One region of the Streptomyces sp. NPDC111628 genome, then DNA from elsewhere that is predicted to be linked to it. Evidence: riboswitches for the same ligand, from Rfam matches in the RefSeq annotation. Region 1 holds a riboswitch; the other holds the start of a gene.

Region 1 (9,586 bases):
CCGCGGACTTGTCCTTGTACGGGCCCTGGTACTCGCCCTTGGGGTCGAGCACCTCCTTGAGGTACGTCGGGCCGCCGGACAGCACGTCCTGCGCCCAGACGCGCTCGATGCCGTACTTGACGTCCTTGGAGGTGATCGGCTTGCCGTCCTCCCAGGTGACGCCGTCACGCAGGGTGTACGTGTAGGTCTTGCCGTCTTCCGAGACCTTGGCGACGTCGGTGGCGAGGTCGGGGGTGGTCTCGGCGCCGGTGGCACCCGGCTCGGTCTTGTTCGTGACCAGCTGGCGGCTGTAGTAGCGGGAGAAGTCCCACATGAAGCCGTAGTAGCCGCGCGTGGTGTCCCACGAGTCGGCGTCCTGCGTGCTGGCGAACTTCAGCGTGCCGCCCTTCTTGGCCTCGGAGGCCTGGGCGACCTTGTTGTTGGCTGCGTCGTAGCCGGCCGCGCCGTTCTTCGAACCGCCGCCGCTGTCGTCGTCGCCGCCTCCGCCGCACGCCGCCGTGGTCAGCAGCGCGGCGACCACTGCGGCAGCGGCCAAAGCCTGCTTGCGCCGCCCTGAGGTGCGTTGGGTAGTCACGATCTCGGATCCTCCGGATTAGATGAGAGACCCCGTGCAGGTGCCACGGGTCGCCTTGCGGTACGGCAGGGTCAGCGGGAGCCCTTCGGGTCCAGCGCGTCGCGCACGCCGTCACCGAAGAGGTTGAAGGCAAGAACGGTGATGAAGATCGCCACACCGGGGACCACCATGTACATGGGGTCCGACTTGTAGTAGTCGATCGCGCTCGAGAGCATCTGCCCCCAGGACGACGTGGGCGGCTTGACGCCCACGCCCAGGAAGCTGAGCGCCGCCTCGGTGAGGATGTTGGTGGGGATCATCATCGTCGTGTACACGATGATCGGCGCCACCAGGTTGGGCAGCAGTTCCTTGAAGAGGATGTAGAACCGTCCGGCACCCAGCGACCGGGCCGCCTCGACGTACTCCCGTTCGCGCATCGAGAGTGTCTGACCGCGGACCACGCGACCGATGTAGGGCCAGCCGAAGAAGCCGATGACCACGATCATCATGAGCAGGCGCACGCCCGTGCCGCTCAGTCCGAGCATGTTGTCCGGCATGACGGAGACCAGGGCGATGATGAAGAGCAGCTGCGGGAAGGCGAGCAGGCCGTCCATGATCCGGCAGATGAGGGAGTCGACCCAGCCGCCGAAGAAGCCCGCGAGGACACCGAGGACGGTGCCGAGGACCACGGCGACCATCGCGGACAGGAAGCCGACCAGCAGCGAGATGCGTGCGCCGTGGACGATGCGGGCGAAGATGTCGCGGCCGTTGACCGGCTCCACGCCGAGCCAGTGTTCGCCGCCGAGGCCGCCCAGGGAACCCGTGGGGGTACCGAACAGCGGGTCGATCATGTCCTCGTTGTACGCGTTGGGGTCCTGCCCGTAGAGGGAGGTGATCAAGGGCGCGAACACGGCGACCACGACGAGGACCAGCACGACGATGCCGCCCGCGAGGGCCAGCTTGTCCCGCTTCAGGCGCTCCCAGGCGATCCGGCCCAGGGAGCGCCCTTGTACCGACTTGGCCTCGGCGCCGGCGACCGCCGCTTCCTCTGCCGCACTCGGGGCCGCTTCCGCGGTCGGCTCGTGCAATGGTGCCGTCATCTGGCAGGGACCCCTCTCAACCGGCGGTAGCCGGCCCGCACTTGCCGCTGTAGCGGCGTGATCAGTCCGTCGTACAAAGAGGCGAGCATCCACCCCTTGTTGCGGGAGTCTTCAACGCTTTGGCGATCTGTAGCCAGACTTGACGGGGAATGGATGCGCAACCGTGATGCTGTTTGAGGTGTTCCGTTATCCGGACAGTGGGTAACGGGGGCCGGACACGGGCGAGTTGGGACATCGGGGACAAGACGGCGCTTTGCGTCGCCATCTACGCGCGAAGATCGCCTCTTCCGACGGGGAGGACGGACCCCGCTGCCGTCAGTACCGGCTACCGGCCGGAGGGTATCCGTACCCGCCCGCCGGCGCCTGGGCGGGGGCCGGCGCGTGGGCCTCGCGGTCGTAGAACGGGCGCGCGTTGGCGCGCAGCCACAGGGCGACCGGGTCGTGGGCGTCGGTCATCGCCACCGTCGACACCGGCAGCCCGTCCGGTACCGCGCCGACGGACTGCTGCATCATGGCGCGCACCGCGTCGACGGCCGGCGGGGAGGTGTCGTACACGTCCAGGCCGATGGCGAGGTACGGCGCCCCCAGCGCCGGCTGCACCCAGGCGCGGCGCAGCGCGCGGACTGCCGGGGTGCGGTGGGCGTTCTGTGCGAGCAGGGCGTAGAACTGGGGGATCTCGATGGCCGGTTCGGACAGCCGCAGCGGCCCGGCGGGCTGGCGGTCCAGGCCGGAGGCGATGCGGCGCAGGTCGAGCCAGGGGATGCCGACGCCGCCGCCGGGGGCGTGCGGGTTGAGCCACAGTCCGTAGTGGTCCGGGTAGAGGGCGCGGGCGACCTCCAGGCCGTCGACCACTTCGTACGACCGGTTCCAGCCGCTGGCCGAGAGCTCCTGGGCGGAGGTCACGCAGGGCGCGTAGCCGTAGCCCTCGACCTCCATGTTTCCGTACTGGGCGTCCGGGGAGCCGGCCTGGCCGTGCCACAGCAGCATCCAGACCTGGCCGGAAGTGGGGCTGGCGAGGGCGCGCAGCAGGGCCTCGTAGGCGTCGTAGCGCCCGGGCGTCACCTGGCGCAGCATGTGCTCGACCTGTCCGGTCGTGGTGCCGCTGGCGCTCACGCGTATCGCCCCTTCGAGAAGTTCCCCCGGTGTGGGGACCAGCTTAAGGCTCCGCCGGGTGCGGGGGGCCTAGGAGCTCGGGGTGAGCTGCCGTCTTGCGGGTGCGGGTTTCGTCGTGGCTTGTCGCGCAGTTCCCCGCGCCCCTGACGGCACTCCCCCTTACCGGTGTCTACAAGTCACCGTTGTAGAAGGGCCTGACCTTCTCCCGCATCCAGTCGCAGACCGGGTCCTGGGCTGCTTCCAGAAGGACCAGGTTGACCTGGTACTTCAAGGGGGCCCTGGTCAGGGCTCGGCCGAGGGCGTCCAGGGGGAGGGCGCGGGCGTCGTCCTCCCAGTGGGTCAGTTCGACGCCGACGAACAGGACCGGGTCGGCGGTCTCGACGGCGGCCAGGCAGCGGCGCGCGCTGCGGACGACGCCGGTGGCGGCGAACTCGGCGGAGGCCGCGGCCAGGAAGTCCACCGGGTCGTCCTGCCAGTCCGGCTCGAAGAGGCGGACCCGGCCGCCGGAGGAGGGCCCGTCCAGCGGGGTGCGCCCGGCCCGGCACAGCTCGGCCACGGCGGGCGGCGGCAGCGGGATGCCGACCACGCCCTCCGGGTTCACCGCGATGCCGACCTGCGGGGGCAGGCCGCGGGCGAACTCCGCGGCGGGGGCGATGGTGTACGCCATGTGCGCGCCGGCGACCTGGCGCAGCTGCTCCTCCGAGCTGAACACCGGCACGTAGGCCTGGCCGTCGATCTCCAGCGACGGCAGGTCGAGGGGGCCGCTGTGCGGGCCGCCGCCGTTCGGCAGGGGTATCCACAGGAAGCTGCGGCCGAGGACCTCCACGATCCGGCCGCCGGCCGACGGGATGCCGAGGGAGGCGGACAGCACCTCCTCCAGCTCGTTGCCGGGCCACCCGCCGTGCGGGTGGGGGTGCGCCTGTGCCGGGAAGTCCATCTGTCTACCTACCGCCTGCCTGGTACCGCCGTTCGTGGCTGAAAGGCTAACCCGTTCGACTCCGGTGCCCTACCGTGCGTCACCCCGTGAAGGCGATCCGCCGCAGGGTGTCGGCCGCCGCCCGGTCCAGGACGACCGCCGAGGAGCAGCCGGCGGGCAGGGTGCCCTCGGTCACCGCGCGCAGCAGGCGGGAGTTGGCCGTGCGGTGCCGCAGGAACGCGTACCGCGAGACGCCCCGGCCGCGCTCGCGCTGGCCGGCCAGGGCCTCGCCGGGGGCGACGTCGAGGAGCAGCAGGTGCAGGGTGCCGTCCCGGCGGCGGGCCTCGCGGGCCAGCCAGCCGCGCACCCAGGCCTGGGTGCCGCAGTCGTGCACGACGACGGCCTCGCCGGAGCGCAGCGCGCGGCGCAGTCCGGCGTAGTGGGCGAGGCGGACGAGGGGGCGGTAGAGCGCGTACGGCAGGAGGCGCGGCATACGCTGGTCCCAGCGGTCGCGGGTGTCCTGGGAGTCGATGCGGCCGCCGCGCACGGTGCGCCGCATGAGCGTGGACTTGCCGCTGCCGGGCAGGCCGGTGATCACCACCAGGTCCCGGGGTCCGAAGAGCAGGGCGTGCGGGCTGCGGCCGTCGCGGTCCCTCAGGTCGCGGACGACGGGTGCGGTCAGTGGGGCGCATGCCTCGGGGGCCGGGGCGGCCGGCTGCTTGGGCAGCGCGAGTCCCGAGGTCGTGGCGTACGCCGTGGTCCTGTTCACCGTGATCGTCCTCCCCTGGGGCGGTACACGAGTACCTCCCCGTCGAGTGTAAAGAGAAGGTAATGCGCGGGTCTCGCGTTTTCGTTCGCTTACTGCCACAAGCCGGTTACAAGAACAGCTCTGCCCACGGATGAGCCAGGCGTGCAATGATGGCGGCGCCAACTGCATACCGGCCGTTTGAATCCGCGCGGGAGAGTCCCCGGCCGCGCCGGGGCGCCGAAGGAGCAAGTCCCTCCCTTGAATCTCTCAGGCACCGTTACCGCGCGGGCGAGGCACATCTGAAAAGCGGACCGCCCCCGACGGTGGTCCCACCCAAGGTGCAAGCCCTGATCGCCGTACTCCGGTGGCCGTGGCGAACCTCTCAGGTTCCGATGACAGATGGGGAGGACCGACCTCGCCCCGTCCTGTCCTGGGAGACGACCGACCGATGAGCAGTACCGAACTGCGCCGTACCGCGCTGGATGCCACGCATCGCGCGCTGGGCGCGACGATGACCGACTTCGCCGGCTGGGACATGCCGCTGCGCTACGGCTCCGAGCGCGAGGAGCACGTCGCGGTGCGCACCCGCGCCGGTCTCTTCGACCTGTCGCACATGGGTGAGATCAGCGTCACCGGGCCGCAGGCGGCCGAGCTGCTGAACTTCGCGCTGGTCGGCAACATCGGCACCGTGAAGCCGGGCCGGGCCCGCTACACCATGATCTGCCGCGAGGACGGCGGCATCCTGGACGACCTGATCGTCTACCGGCTCGGTGAGACCGAGGCCGCCCCTTCCGAATACATGGTGGTCGCCAACGCCTCCAACGCGCAGGTCGTGCTGGACGCGCTGACCGGGCGGGCGGCCGGCTTCGACGCCGAGGTGCGTGACGACCGCGACGCGTACGCGCTGCTCGCCGTGCAGGGCCCCGAGTCCCCGGGCATCCTCGCCTCGCTCACCGACGCCGACCTGGACGGCCTGAAGTACTACGCCGGTCTTCCCGGCACGGTCGCCGGTGTCCCGGCGCTGATCGCGCGCACCGGTTACACCGGCGAGGACGGCTTCGAGCTGTTCGTGAAGCCCGAGCACGCCGTCGAGCTGTGGCAGGCGCTGACCAAGGCCGGTGAGGGCGCGGGACTGACCCCGTGCGGCCTGTCCTGCCGGGACACGCTCCGCCTGGAGGCGGGCATGCCGCTGTACGGCAACGAGCTGTCGACCGCGCTGACCCCGTTCGACGCCGGTCTGGGCCGGGTGGTGAAGTTCGAGAAGGAGGGCGACTTCGTCGGGCGCGCCGCGCTGACCGAGGCCGCCGAGCGCGCCGCTTCCCGGCCGCCCCGCGTCCTGGTCGGCCTGGTCGCCGAGGGCCGCCGGGTCCCGCGCTCCGGGTACCAGGTCGTCGCGGGCGGCGAGGTGATCGGCGAGGTCACCTCCGGCGCCCCGTCCCCGACGCTGGGCAAGCCGATCGCCATGGCGTACGTCGACCCCGCGCACGCGGCTCCGGGCACCGAGGGCGTCGGCGTGGACATCCGGGGCAGTCACGAGCCGTACGAGGTCGTGGCGCTGCCGTTCTACAAGCGCCAGAAGTAGACAGTGGACTCGGGGCACCGCCCCTCCGCGGCAGCCCCCTGAGTCACCCACCCCTCCCTCAGCACCCCCTTCACCAGCCACTTCCTCGCGTACAGGAGAATTCAGGCCATGAGCAACCCCCAGCAGCTGCGCTACAGCAAGGAGCACGAGTGGCTGTCGGGCGCCGAGGACGGCGTCTCGACGGTCGGCATCACGGAGCACGCGGCCAACGCGCTCGGTGACGTCGTCTTCGTGCAGCTCCCCGAGGTCGGCGACTCGGTGACCGCGGGCGAGACCTGCGGCGAACTGGAGTCGACCAAGTCCGTCTCCGACCTGTACTCCCCCGTCTCCGGCGAGATCACCGAGGTCAACGAGGACGTCGTCAACGACCCGTCGCTGGTGAACAGCGCCCCCTTCGAGGGCGGCTGGCTGTTCAAGGTGCGGATCACGGACGAGCCGGCCGACCTGCTCTCCGCCGACGAGTACACCGCCTTCGCCGGCGCCTGAGGAGTCACGATCGCATGTCGCTTCTGAACACACCCCTGCACGAGCTGGACCCGGACGTCGCCGCCGCCGTCGACGCCGAGCTGGACCGCCAGCAGTCCACCCTCGAGATGATCGCCTCGGAGAACTTCGCCCCGGTCGCGGTCATGGAGGCCCAGGGCTCGGTCCTCACCAACAAGTACGCCGAGGGCTACCCCGGCCGCCGCTACTACGGCGGCTGCGAGCACGTCGACGTGATCGAGCAGATCGCCATCGACCGGGTCAAGGCGCTCTTCGGCGCCGAGCACGCCAACGTGCAGCCGCACTCGGGCGCCCAGGCCAACGCGGCCGCGATGTTCGCGCTGCTCAAGCCCGGCGACACGATCATGGGTCTGAACCTCGCCCACGGCGGGCACCTGACCCACGGCATGAAGATCAACTTCTCCGGCAAGCTCTACAACGTCGTCCCCTACCACGTCGGCGACGACGGCCAGGTCGACATGGCCGAGGTGGAGCGCCTGGCCAGGGAGACCAAGCCGAAGCTGATCGTGGCGGGCTGGTCGGCGTACCCGCGTCAGCTGGACTTCGCCGCGTTCCGCAAGGTCGCGGACGAGGTCGGCGCGTACCTGATGGTCGACATGGCGCACTTCGCCGGTCTGGTCGCGGCGGGCCTGCACCCGAACCCGGTCCCGCACGCGCACGTGGTGACGACGACGACCCACAAGACGCTGGGCGGCCCCCGCGGCGGTGTGATCCTCTCCACCGCCGAGCTGGCCAAGAAGATCAACTCCGCCGTCTTCCCCGGTCAGCAGGGTGGTCCGCTGGAGCACGTGGTGGCCGCCAAGGCCGTCGCCTTCAAGGTCGCCGCGAGCGAGGACTTCAAGGAGCGCCAGGGCCGTACGCTGGAGGGTGCCCGCATCCTGGCCGAGCGCCTGGTGCGGGACGACGCGAAGGCGGCGGGCGTCTCCGTCCTGACCGGCGGCACGGACGTCCACCTGGTCCTGGTGGACCTGCGCGACTCCGAGCTGGACGGGCAGCAGGCCGAGGACCGGCTTCACGAGGTCGGCATCACGGTCAACCGCAACGCCGTCCCGAACGACCCGCGTCCGCCGATGGTGACCTCCGGTCTGCGCATCGGTACGCCGGCCCTGGCGACCCGCGGCTTCACCGCCGAGGACTTCGCCGAGGTCGCGGACGTGATCGCCGAGGCGCTGAAGCCGTCCTACGACGCGGAGGCCCTCAAGGCCCGGGTGAAGACCCTGGCCGACAAGCACCCGCTGTACCCGGGTCTGAACAAGTAGACACCACCCCTTCGAGTGGGGCGCCGCGTCCGCCACAAGCGGCCCGGCGCCCCGCCCGGAGCGCCCCACCCTCTGCACCACCCCCGTTCTGAGGAGTCCCCGTGGCCATCTCGGTCTTCGACCTGTTCTCGATCGGCATCGGCCCGTCGAGCTCGCACACGGTCGGCCCGATGCGCGCGGCCCGCATGTTCGCCCGCCGCCTGCGCAACGAGGAGCTGCTGGACTCCGTCGCCTCGGTCCGCGCCGAGCTGTACGGTTCGCTCGGCGCCACCGGCCACGGCCACGGCACGCCCAAGGCGGTGCTGCTCGGCCTGGAGGGCGACTCGCCGCGCACGGTGGACGTGGAGAGCGCCGACGACCGCGTCGAGGCGATCAAGTCCTCCGGTCGCATCCGCCTCCTCGCCGAGCACGAGATCGCCTTCTCCTACGACGACGACATGGTCCTGCACCGCCGCAAGGCCCTCCCCTACCACGCCAACGGCATGACCCTGTGGGCGTACGACGCCGAGGGCGCCGAGGTGCTGACCAAGACGTACTACTCGGTCGGCGGCGGCTTCGTCGTCGACGAGGACGCGGTCGGCGCCGACCGCATAGTCCTCGACGACACCGTCCTGAAGTACCCCTTCCGCACCGGCGACGAGCTGCTGCGCCTGGCCCGGGAGACGGGCCTGTCCATCTCCGCCCTGATGCTGGAGAACGAGCGGGCCTGGCGCGACGAGGAGGAGATCCGCGAGGGCCTGCTGGAGATCTGGCGCGTGATGCGGGCCTGCGTGGAGCGCGGCATGACCCGCGAGGGCATCCTGCCGGGCGGGCTGAAGGTCCGCCGCCGCGCCGCGAACACCGCGCGCAAGCTGCGCTCCGAGGGCGACCCGCAGGCCCTGGCCATGGAGTGGATCACGCTCTACGCGATGGCCGTGAACGAGGAGAACGCCGCCGGCGGCCGGGTCGTCACCGCCCCGACCAACGGCGCGGCCGGCATCATCCCCGCGGTCCTGCACTACTACATGAACTTCGTGCCCGGCGCCGACGAGGACGGCGTGGTCCGCTTCCTCCTCGCCGCCGGCGCCATCGGCATGCTCTTCAAGGAGAACGCCTCCATCTCCGGCGCCGAGGTCGGCTGCCAGGGCGAGGTCGGCTCCGCCTGCTCGATGGCGGCCGGCGCCCTCGCCGAGGTGCTCGGCGGCACCCCGGAGCAGGTGGAGAACGCCGCCGAGATCGGCATGGAGCACAACCTCGGCCTCACCTGCGACCCGGTCGGCGGCCTGGTCCAGATCCCCTGCATCGAGCGCAACGGCATGGCCGCGGTCAAGGCGGTCACGGCGGCCCGGATGGCGATGCGCGGCGACGGCTCCCACAAGGTCTCCCTCGACAAGGTCATCAAGACCATGAAGGACACCGGCGCCGACATGTCGGTCAAGTACAAGGAGACGGCGCGGGGCGGGCTCGCGGTGAACATCATCGAGTGCTGAGCCGCGCCCCGCGCGGCCCTCAGATGCCGCAGTTCGGGGCCGACCAGTACGGCGACGGGTCGAAGGCCACGTGGGTGTGGTCGTTGTGGCCGGGGTAGCCCGGGCCGAGGATCTCCGAGAAGCCGTGGGTCCTGGCCTGCTGGGCGAGCCGGCAGAAGCTGGGCGAGCCGGTGAGGTCGGCGGCGTCGCCGTAGAGGTGGCGGCTGGTGGACGAGCCGCCCACCGCGCTGTTGCAGGCGCGGGAGCGGAAACCGCTGGAGATGGTGATCGGCACGTCGCCGAGGGCGTGCCGCATGGCCTCCAGCTTCCACATGGTCTTCAGCGCGTTCGACTTGGCGGTGG
Region 2 (9,586 bases), on a different contig from region 1:
CCCGTCGGCACCGACGAGATTCAATTCGATCTCCAGCCCCATCAGGTTCTTCGGGCGGTCGAACCGCTTCTCCGCCAGAAGTCGCTCCAGGCCCGTCAGGCACCGCTGGAGCTTCTCGCGGTAGCGCTGGCGATCGGACAGGTCGAACTGACCCGCCACGACCTTCTCCCCCATGGAAGAGTCCCTTCTCGGAGCGATGAGTGGACGATCCGGCCGCCGCTGGCCGGTGGCCGGTCAGGTGGGATGATGCCCAGCCGAAGCGATCGATAACGTCCCCGTACCGGCCCGGCAGCCGCTACGCTGTGCCGGTGTGACCGGTGGCACATTCACCGGGCATGGCACGTCGAGCAGTTTCCCGGGCCGACAACTCGTGAAAAACGCCGACGACAATTGGCCGACCGCTCGGTGAACATTCCCCGAGGTCACCGCCGTACACCCGGTCCGAAATGCGGAGGATTACCGCATGTCGACGGCCGAATGCAACCTTGTACTCGTTACCGGAATCGGCTAGCCGAAACACAGTCTGAACACGTGTCGTATAAACTCCGCGGACAGGCAGTGGACCGGCGCCCACGGTCGCAGGATCCTGCCGTCGAGCTGACGCGCGGCAGGCCTCCCCCACTTCTCGGTTCCCGGACCCGGCCCCTGCCTCTCCCAGCCCTGTGAGCCGACAGCGTCGTCCGCCCAGCTCCGCCCTCGCGCCACCGTGCCTTCGAATGAGAGGCGACCCATCATGCCCCTGCGTGTCCCCCCGGCCCCCGCGCCCGCCCTGCGCTCCGTCCTCACCGCTCTCTCCTCGCCCACCGCGGTCCGCGAGGCCCGGACCCCCGCCCTGCTCGGCGCCCAGGGACCCGCCACACCCGAACTGCCGCTTCCCGTGCACGTCCTCGACCGGGTCACGACGGAGGGTGCGGCGGCGACGCGGCTGGCCGGCTGGCGGTTCCACATCCGGTTGGGCGACCGGGCGGTGGCGGCGGCGGAGACGATGCTGACCCCCGACGGCTGGGCGTTCTCGCACTTCTTCGAGGGCCCCTACGTCGGCTCGACGGAACGCGCGCTGCGGCAGGCCGAGTCGGTGCCCCAGTCCTACCAGCCGCGCCTCCTGTCGGTGCCCGAGCTGTACATGCTCACGCTGTGGCTGCACGGCGACTGCACGGCGGACGCCGCCGCGGGGCACCCCGCGGCCACCGATCTGCTGGTGCCGCTGGCGCCGGCCCCGCCCGGCATCGCGGCGCACCGGCCGCACCGGGTGGCCGAACTGCTGCCGGTCCTCACGCACCGGCTGACGCCGACGCGGCTGCTGGGTTCTCCCGCCTGACCTGCCCTGTTCCCCGCTCGCCACCCCGTCGCCCCGTCACCCACCCGCGCGGACTAGCCCCATTCGGCCATGCCGAACCATCCGAAGTGACAGTGCAGTTCAGCTGAACCGTCCGCGCGGGTGATGCGTCATCAACCTGTGAGAAGCGGTGCTGCGAAATGCCTGCGGATCGAGGCCCGCGGGGCAACACTGGGTTCCGAACGACTCGACAACGGGGGGCGGCCATGAACGAGGCTTCACGCCGCAGGACAGACAACACAGCGAACTCACCCATCACCACGGACCGAGAGACCCCACTCATGTGTCAGCACCAGCCACCGTGCCCCTCAGCCGTCTCCGCCGACCGGGAGTCCGCCCGTCTCGTGGCGCACCACCCGGAGCAGGGGTGGAGCCTGCTGTGCAACGGTGTCGTCCTCTTCGAGGACACCGGTGAGCTACTGCCGGACGGTCAGGTCATCGCCCCGCACCGTCCCGTCGGCGCGGGCCTGACGACCGCCGCCTGACCACCGGCCGGGCGGGGGTGTCCCCTGCGCCCGGTGCATCACGGGGCCGGCCCGCAGCCACGGCTGTGCACCGGCCCCCACACGTGTCCGGGGCCGGTCACTTTACGTAGTCTGCCCGTCCGGACATGGTGAACGGCCCGGTTTGCGGGTCCGGAACGCCTTCCCCCGAGCACCCGGTTTCCGGAAGACTCCGGGACGTCTGGCGGTCGGCGTCGGCGGAGGTGGGGGAAGTGGCAGCAGACGAGGCCCGGGCCGCAACGGCTTCCGGCCGCCGCGGCAGGGTAACGATCACGGACATCGCCCGCCGCGCGGGCGTCTCGGTCCCGACCGTCTCCCGGGTCGTGAACGGCCGCTCGGACGTGTCGCCCGGGACCAGGGCCCGGGTGGAGGAACTGCTGCGCCGGCACGGTTACCGCAAGCGCGCCGCGGCGCCCGGCCGCCGGGCCGCCCTGATCGACCTGGTCTTCAACGACCTGGACAGCCCCTGGGCCGTGGAGATCATCCGCGGGGTCGAGGAGGTGGCCCACGCCGCCGGGGTCGGCACCGTGGTCTCCGCGATCCACGGACGTTCGGGCGACGCCCGCCAGTGGATGCGCAATCTGCGGGCCCGGGCCTCCGACGGCGTCGTGGTCGTCACCTCCGCCCTGGACCCCGTGCTCCACCAGGAGCTGCGGATCCTCGGCGTGCCGCTGGTGGTCGTCGACCCGGCGGGCGCCCCCGCCCTGGACGTGCCCACCGTCGGCGCCGCCAACCGGTCGGGCGGCCGGGCGGCCACCGAGCATCTGCTGGCGCTGGGACACCGCAGGATCGGGCTGATCGCCGGTCCGCCGCGGCTGCTGTGCTCGCGGGCCCGCCACGACGGCTACCGCGCCGCCCTGGAGGACGCCGGTCTCGCCGTGGACGAGTCGCTGGTCGTCCCCGGGGACTTCCGCCACGAGTCCGGCTTCGCGGCCTGTGCCACCCTGCTGGGCCTGCCCGAGCCGCCGACGGCCGTCTTCGCGGCCAGCGACCAGATGGCGCTCGGCGCGATCGAGGCACTGCGCCGCCGGGGGCTGCGGGTGCCGCAGGACATGAGCGTCGTCGGCTTCGACGACCTTCCGGAGGTCCGCTGGTCGGCCCCGCCCCTGACGACCGTGCGCCAGCCGCTCGCCGACATGGGCAGGGAGGCCGCGCGCACGGTGCTCCGCAGTACTCGCGGCGAACGTCCGGACCCGCCACGGATGGAGCTGGGCACGGAGCTGATCCTCCGCTCCAGCACGGCGCCGCCGCCCCCGCCCGCACCGGCGGCCCCCTCCGGCTGAGGTCTCTCGCTAGGGCCTGTCCGGCGGATCAGGTCGCAGGAAAGCCACGGCACCTCATGGACGCTGGTGAGCGGGGGCGATGGGGGCCCCTCCCGCGCATGGGGGTCCCCCCGCTCGAGCGAAGCCGGGAGTGGGGGAGAAGCCGACCGTGGGGGAGTCGGCAACCGACGACAACGCCGCTGGGGGTACCTCCCACGCGTTTGGGGCAGTGGGGGAGGGCGTGCCAGACCCCGCGTCTGCGGCATGATCCGCCGGACAGGCCCTAGGCCCGGCGCCCGAGCCTGCGGCGCGGCGTGCGCACCACGACCTGGCCCCAGCTGATCGCCCCCGTGATCTCCACCCTCAGCTCCACGGGCGCCCCGGTGTCGACGCTCCGCGGCGTCTTCACCTCGGCGTAACTGGTCACCAGGGAGTCGGTGTCCACCACGATGCCGGGCCGGGTCACGACCCTCAGCGCCCCGGCCCGCATGTCCAGGTCGATGTGGAGGGTGTCGTGCGCGATCACGGCGCGGGCGAGGTCGAGGGTCACCTCGCCCCAGGCCGACCGGATCTCCATCCGCCGCGGGACCACCCAGCCCTCGCCCCGCCGGGTGGACGCCCCCTCCTGCTCGATGCGGACGACGTCCTTGGCCGCGACGACCGGGTGGCCGTCGACAGCCGTCGGCAGGTCGGCGGTGAGGGCGGCGAGCTCCCGCTGGGTGCGCGCGGTGAGCGCCGCGCCCACCCGCTCGTCCAGCTCCTCCGGGGTCAGCCGGCCGTCGCCGGCGGCGGCGCTCAGGAGGTCCACGGCCCGGTCCCGGTCCGTGTGCGAAGCCCGGAGTGCGGGCATCCCGCCGTCCGGTGAGGGCTGCACCGACATAGCTCGACCCCGATCTCCCCGGGGCGTCCCGCGACCACCCCATCCACTGCGGCACACTAACGCTATATCGCGTTATACCCAACGGCCAACCCCACGTCCGCCGGCTCTTCCCCGCGGCGCAACGCCCTGCACCGGGCTACGGTGCCCCCATGAGCCTGAGCATCCGCAACCAGCTCCCCGGCACCGTCACCGCCGTCACCCCGGGCGAGGCCATGGCGACGGTCGCCGTCCGCCTCTCCGGCGGCCAGGACCTCACCGCGGCGATCACCCGGGAGGCCGCCGAGGACCTCGCGCTCGCCCCCGGCACCGCCGTGCGGGCCCTGGTGAAGTCCACCGAGGTGGCTCTGGCCACCGGGCGCGTGGACGGCCTGTCCATCCGCAACCGGCTGCCGGGCACGGTCACCGCCCTCACCACCGGCGCCGCGATGGCCGCGGTCGCGGTCGCCGTCGAGGGCGCCGAGCTGACCGCGGCCGTCACCCGGCAGGCCGCCGACGACCTGGGACTGTCCGTGGGTGTTCCCGTCGTCGCGCTGGTCAAGTCGACGGAGGTGTCGCTCGCCACGGCCTGAGACGCCGAGAGGCCCCGTCCGGACACCGCGGCCCGGACGGGGCCTCTCTCTCGCTTCCGCGGCGGGACTCAGTCCTCGTACGCGTCCAGCGGCGGGCAGGAGCAGACCAGGTTCCGGTCGCCGTAGGCCTGGTCGATGCGGCGCACCGGCGGCCAGTACTTGTCGGCGGCGGACACACCGGCCGGGAAGACGGCCTCCTCGCGGGTGTACGCGTGGTCCCACTCACCGCCGAGCGCGTCCGCGGTGTGCGGGGCGCCGCGCAGCGGGTTGTCGTCCGCCGGCCAGGCGCCGGAGCCGACCTTCTCGATCTCCGCGCGGATGACGATCATCGCCTCGCAGAACCGGTCCAGCTCGGCCAGGTCCTCGGACTCGGTCGGCTCGATCATCAGCGTGCCGGCCACCGGGAAGGACATCGTCGGCGCGTGGAAGCCGTAGTCGATCAGCCGCTTGGCGACGTCGTCCACGCTGACGCCGGTGGCCTTGGTCAGCGGGCGCAGGTCGATGATGCACTCGTGCGCGACCAGCCCGCCGGGGCCGTTGTAGAGCACCGGGAAGTGCGGCTCCAGGCGCTTGGCGATGTAGTTGGCGGACAGCACGGCCACCTGCGTGGCGCGCTTGAGGCCCTCGCCGCCCATCAGCCGCACGTACGACCAGGAGATCGGCAGGATGCCGGCCGAGCCCCACGGGGCCGCCGAGATCGGTCCGACGCCCGTCTGCGGACCGGCCGCGGGCTGCATCGGGTGGTTGGGCAGGTACGGCGCCAGGTGCGACCGTACGCCCACCGGGCCCACGCCGGGACCGCCGCCGCCGTGCGGGATGCAGAAGGTCTTGTGCAGGTTCAGGTGGGAGACGTCGCCGCCGAAGTGACCGGGCTTGGCGAGGCCGACCAGGGCGTTCAGGTTGGCGCCGTCCACGTAGACCTGGCCGCCCGCCTCGTGCACCTGCGCGCAGATGTCGGCCACGTGCTCCTCGAACACGCCGTGCGTGGACGGGTAGGTGATCATCAGCACGGCCAGCTCGTCGCGGTGCTTCTCGATCTTGGCCCGCAGGTCCTCGACGTCGATCTCGCCGTCCTCGGCGGTCTTGACGACGACGACCTTCATGCCGGCCATCACGGCGCTGGCGGCGTTGGTGCCGTGCGCGGAGGACGGGATGAGGCAGACGGTGCGCTGCTCGTCGCCGTTGGCCCGGTGGTAGCCGCGTACGGCGAGCAGGCCGGCGAACTCGCCCTGCGACCCGGCGTTGGGCTGGAGCGAGACCTTGTCGTACCCGGTGACCTCGGCGAGCCGCTCCTCCAGCTCACGGATGAGGGTGAGGTAGCCCTGCGCCTGCTCGGCGGGCGCGAAGGGGTGCAGCGCGCCGAACTCGGGCCAGGTGACCGGCTCCATCTCGGTGGTCGCGTTGAGCTTCATGGTGCAGGAGCCCAGCGGGATCATGCCGCGGTCCAGCGCGTAGTCCCGGTCGGCGAGGCGGCGCAGGTAGCGCAGCATCGCGGTCTCGGAGCGGTGCTGGTGGAAGACGGGGTGGGTCAGGAAGTCGTCGGTGCGCAGCAGCGCCTCGGGCAGCGTCTCCCCGGCCTCCGCGTCCAGCGACTCGATGTCGCCCTCCACGCCGAAGGCGTGCCACACGCCGCCGACCTGGGCGCGCGTGGTGGTCTCGTCGCAGGCGAACGACACGTGGTCGGCGTCGACGAGCCGCAGGTTGACGCCGTTCTCGCGGGCGGCGTGGACGACCTCGCCTGCCCGGCCGGGCACCCGCGCGGTGACGGTGTCGAAGTAGGCGCCGTGGACGATCTCGACGCCGCCCGCGGTGAGGCCGGCGGCGGTGATCGTGGCGTACCGGTGGGTGCGGCGGGCGATGGCCCGCAGGCCCTCGGGGCCGTGGTAGACGGCGTACATGCCGGCCATGACGGCGAGCAGCACCTGCGCGGTGCAGATGTTGCTGGTGGCCTTCTCGCGGCGGATGTGCTGCTCGCGGGTCTGCAGGGCCAGGCGGTAGGCCTTGTTGCCGTCGGCGTCCACGGAAACGCCGACCAGGCGGCCGGGGAGGCTGCGGGCGAACTTCTCGTGCACCGCCATGTAACCGGCGTGCGGTCCGCCGAAGCCCATCGGCACGCCGAAGCGCTGGGTGGTGCCCACCGCGATGTCCGCGCCCAGCTCGCCGGGCGAGGTGAGCAGGGTGAGGGCGAGCAGGTCGGCGGCGACGGTGACGAGCGCGCCGAGCTCGTGCGCCCGGTCGATCACCGGCTTGATGTCGCGGACGGCTCCGGAGGCGCCCGGGTACTGGAGCAGGACGCCGTTGATCTCCCGCTCCGCGACCTCGGCGGGGATGCCCTCGCTCAGGTCGGCGACGACGACCTCGACGCCGGTCGGCTCGGCACGGGTCTGTATCACCGCGACGGTCTGCGGCAACGCGTCCGCGTCGACCAGGAACAGGCCCTTCTTGTTCTTGCCCATGCGCCGGGACAGCGCCATCGCCTCGGCGGCGGCGGTGCCCTCGTCGAGCAGCGAGGCACCGGAGGTGGGCAGGCCGGTCAGCTCGGCGACCATCGTCTGGAAGTTCAGCAGGGCTTCGAGACGGCCCTGGGAGATCTCCGGCTGGTAGGGCGTGTACGCCGTGTACCAGGACGGGTTCTCCATGACGTTGCGCAGGATCACCGGCGGGGTGAAGGTGCCGTAGTAGCCGAGGCCGATCATGGAGTCGAGGACCTGGTTGCGATCGGCCAGCGAGCGGAGCTCGGCCAGCACCTCGGCCTCGGAGCGCGCGCCCGGCAGGTCCAGCGCGTCGGCGTTCTTGATCACATCCGGCACCGCGGCGGCCGTCAGTTCGTCGAGCGAACCGTAACCGACCTGCGCGAGCATCTTGGCCCGGGCCTCGTGGTCGGGGCCGATGTGGCGCTGCTCGAAGGGCATGGCCTGTTCGAGTTCGGAGAGCGGAGTGCGATGGGCGGTCATTGCGGAGGCCTCCTGGTCTGACGACCTTCGAGGGGCACCACGGCGCGGGTACCCGGACGGCCTCCCCCTCTGTCATCTCAACCTGAGAGCTTCACCGGGCGAGCCCTGGGGCTCTCCCGGCTTTCACCGTCGGTGAGAGCGGAAGCCGTCGACACCCGCCCTGCTTTCCAGAGTGACCTCGTCCGTGCGGTACGTGAGCCTGAGAGATTCCGGGGAGGATTTGCTCCTTCGGCGCCTCCGGTGGTGTCCGGAGGACTCTCCCGCGCGGGGTCAGCAGCCGTTTGCCAGCGTACCAGCGAGGTCGCCGCACGGACTTCGAGTGGCCGACCGGGCACTTGTGCCCTTTTGTAGTACTTACGGATGATTAGGCGGCTGGTGTGCGAGCCCAGTCCGGCCCAGTGGTGCGATCAAGTGGAGGGCCCCGTGCGTACTGACATCGATCCGCGGAACCTGATCGGCCGCAAGGCGTTCGACCGCGACGGCACCAGGATCGGCACCGTGGACGAGGTCTACCTCGACGATGCCACCGGCGTCCCCGAGTGGGCGGCGATACGAACCGGTCTCTTCAGCAGGGACGCCTTCGTCCCGCTGGAGCCCAGCGAGCTGGTCGACGGCACCCTGCGCGTGCCCTTCGACCGGGCGCTGATCAAGGAGGCACCCGACTTCGGCGTCGGCCGCCACCTCTCGCCCGAGCAGGAACTCCAGCTCTACCACCACTACGGCTTGGACGTGGCGGCCGCTCCCCCGCCTCCCGACCACGACTTCGGCAAGCTGGCCGGCAAGGGCAAGGGCCCCGACGAGGGCTGACCCGCCCCGTCCTCCGCGTCGGCGACCAGCGGCAGCGGATCCGCGGGCGTCAGCTCCGGGTCGTCCACCGCGAAGGTCCGCACCCGCCCGACCTCCGAGTACGGCGTCTCGAACCGCACGGTGACCCGCCCGAGACCACTGCCCTGCACCCAGCCGTGCCCCAGCTCCGTGTGCCGCACGTCGTGCCCCGCCGGCCACCGCCGCTCGGCGGGCGAGGGTCTGTGCTCCTCGGCGGGCTCGGTCTCGGGCTGCTCGGCCGATTCCTCGGCCCGGTCCCCCGCAGCCTGGGCGAACAGGTCCTCCTGCGTGTAGTCGGCGAGCCCGCTGACCCCCACCCCGAGCAGCCGCACGCCGCCCGTGGTGTCCACCGAGTCCAGCAGTCGGGCCGCCGCCTCGCGCACCACGGCGGGGTCGTCGGTGGGCCCGCGCAGGGTCTCGGAGCGGGTCAGCGTGGAGAAGTCGTATCTGCGCACCTTGAGCACGATGGTCCGCCCGGACAGACCGGAGCCGCGAAGGCGCCGCACGCAGCGGTCCGCCAGCCGTCCCACCTCGACGCCGACCCGCACCCGGTCGTGGATGTCCACGTCGTAGGTGTCCTCCACGGACACCGACTTGGTCTCCCGCTCGGCCACCACCGGCCGCTCGTCCCGCGCCAGCGCCATGGCGTACAGGGCGTGGCCGTGTGCCTTGCCCAGCAGCCGCACCAGCTCGTCCTCGCCCGCCTCGGCGATCTCGCCGACCGTGGTGATCCCCGCCCGCCGCAGGTGGTCACCCGTGGCCGGTCCCACCCCGGGCAGCGTCCGCACGGTCATCGGCTCCAGCATGGCCCGCTCGGTGCCCGGCGGGATGAGCACCAGTCCGTCGGGCTTGGCCGCCTCCGAGGCGATCTTGGCGAGCATCTTGGAGGCGGCGAGGCCCACGGACCCGGTGAGGCCGGTGACGGTGCGGATGTCCGTGCGCAGCTTCGCCCCGGTCACTCGCGCCGACTCCGCGTCCCGGGCCGCCCCGCCCGCGTCCAGGTCCACGAAGGCCTCGTCCAGGCTCAGCGGCTCCACCAGCGGCGACAGCTCCCGCAGCAGCCGCATCACCTGCTCGCTGATCGACCGGTAGAGCTCGAAGCGCGGCACGAGGTAGGCGGCGTGCGGCGCGAGCCTGCGGGCCTGGCCCATCGGCATCGCGGAGTGCACCCCGAACACCCGCGCCTCGTACGAGCAGGTGGCGACCACACCGCGCGGTCCGAGGCCGCCCACCACGACGGCCTTCCCGCGCAGGCTC

Evidence for each region. Region 1 has a riboswitch for glycine ahead of gcvT (glycine cleavage system aminomethyltransferase GcvT). Riboswitches for the same ligand answer to the same signal wherever they lie in the genome.
Region 2: it holds a riboswitch for glycine, as region 1 does, so the genes downstream of both, gcvP (aminomethyl-transferring glycine dehydrogenase) here and gcvT (glycine cleavage system aminomethyltransferase GcvT) in region 1, are expected to answer to the same signal.

What each region holds. Positions count from the first base shown of each region.
Region 1 covers NZ_JBVKBZ010000001.1:1,417,777-1,427,362, reverse strand. The annotation lists gene ACZ7MF_RS06905 (ABC transporter substrate-binding protein) at 1-574, opposite strand, end outside; gene ACZ7MF_RS06900 (ABC transporter permease) at 646-1,653, opposite strand; gene ACZ7MF_RS06895 (enhanced serine sensitivity protein SseB C-terminal domain-containing protein) at 1,969-2,766, opposite strand; gene ACZ7MF_RS06890 (enhanced serine sensitivity protein SseB) at 2,936-3,703, opposite strand; gene ACZ7MF_RS06885 (AAA family ATPase) at 3,783-4,451, opposite strand; glycine riboswitch at 4,630-4,723, shown strand; glycine riboswitch at 4,724-4,839, shown strand; gene gcvT (glycine cleavage system aminomethyltransferase GcvT) at 4,879-6,012, shown strand; gene gcvH (glycine cleavage system protein GcvH) at 6,121-6,498, shown strand; gene glyA (serine hydroxymethyltransferase) at 6,513-7,775, shown strand; gene ACZ7MF_RS06865 (L-serine ammonia-lyase) at 7,877-9,244, shown strand; gene ACZ7MF_RS06860 (D-Ala-D-Ala carboxypeptidase family metallohydrolase) at 9,264-9,586, opposite strand, start outside.
Region 2 covers NZ_JBVKBZ010000003.1:1,507,308-1,516,893, forward strand. The annotation lists gene ACZ7MF_RS21890 (glutamate-cysteine ligase family protein) at 1-174, opposite strand, end outside; gene ACZ7MF_RS21895 (hypothetical protein) at 734-1,318, shown strand; gene ACZ7MF_RS21900 (DUF5999 family protein) at 1,618-1,821, shown strand; gene ACZ7MF_RS21905 (LacI family DNA-binding transcriptional regulator) at 2,052-3,122, shown strand; gene ACZ7MF_RS21910 (DUF1707 SHOCT-like domain-containing protein) at 3,385-3,981, opposite strand; gene ACZ7MF_RS21915 (TOBE domain-containing protein) at 4,131-4,550, shown strand; gene gcvP (aminomethyl-transferring glycine dehydrogenase) at 4,619-7,504, opposite strand; glycine riboswitch at 7,682-7,777, opposite strand; gene ACZ7MF_RS21925 (PRC-barrel domain-containing protein) at 7,928-8,311, shown strand; gene ACZ7MF_RS21930 (DNA polymerase IV) at 8,221-9,586, opposite strand, start outside.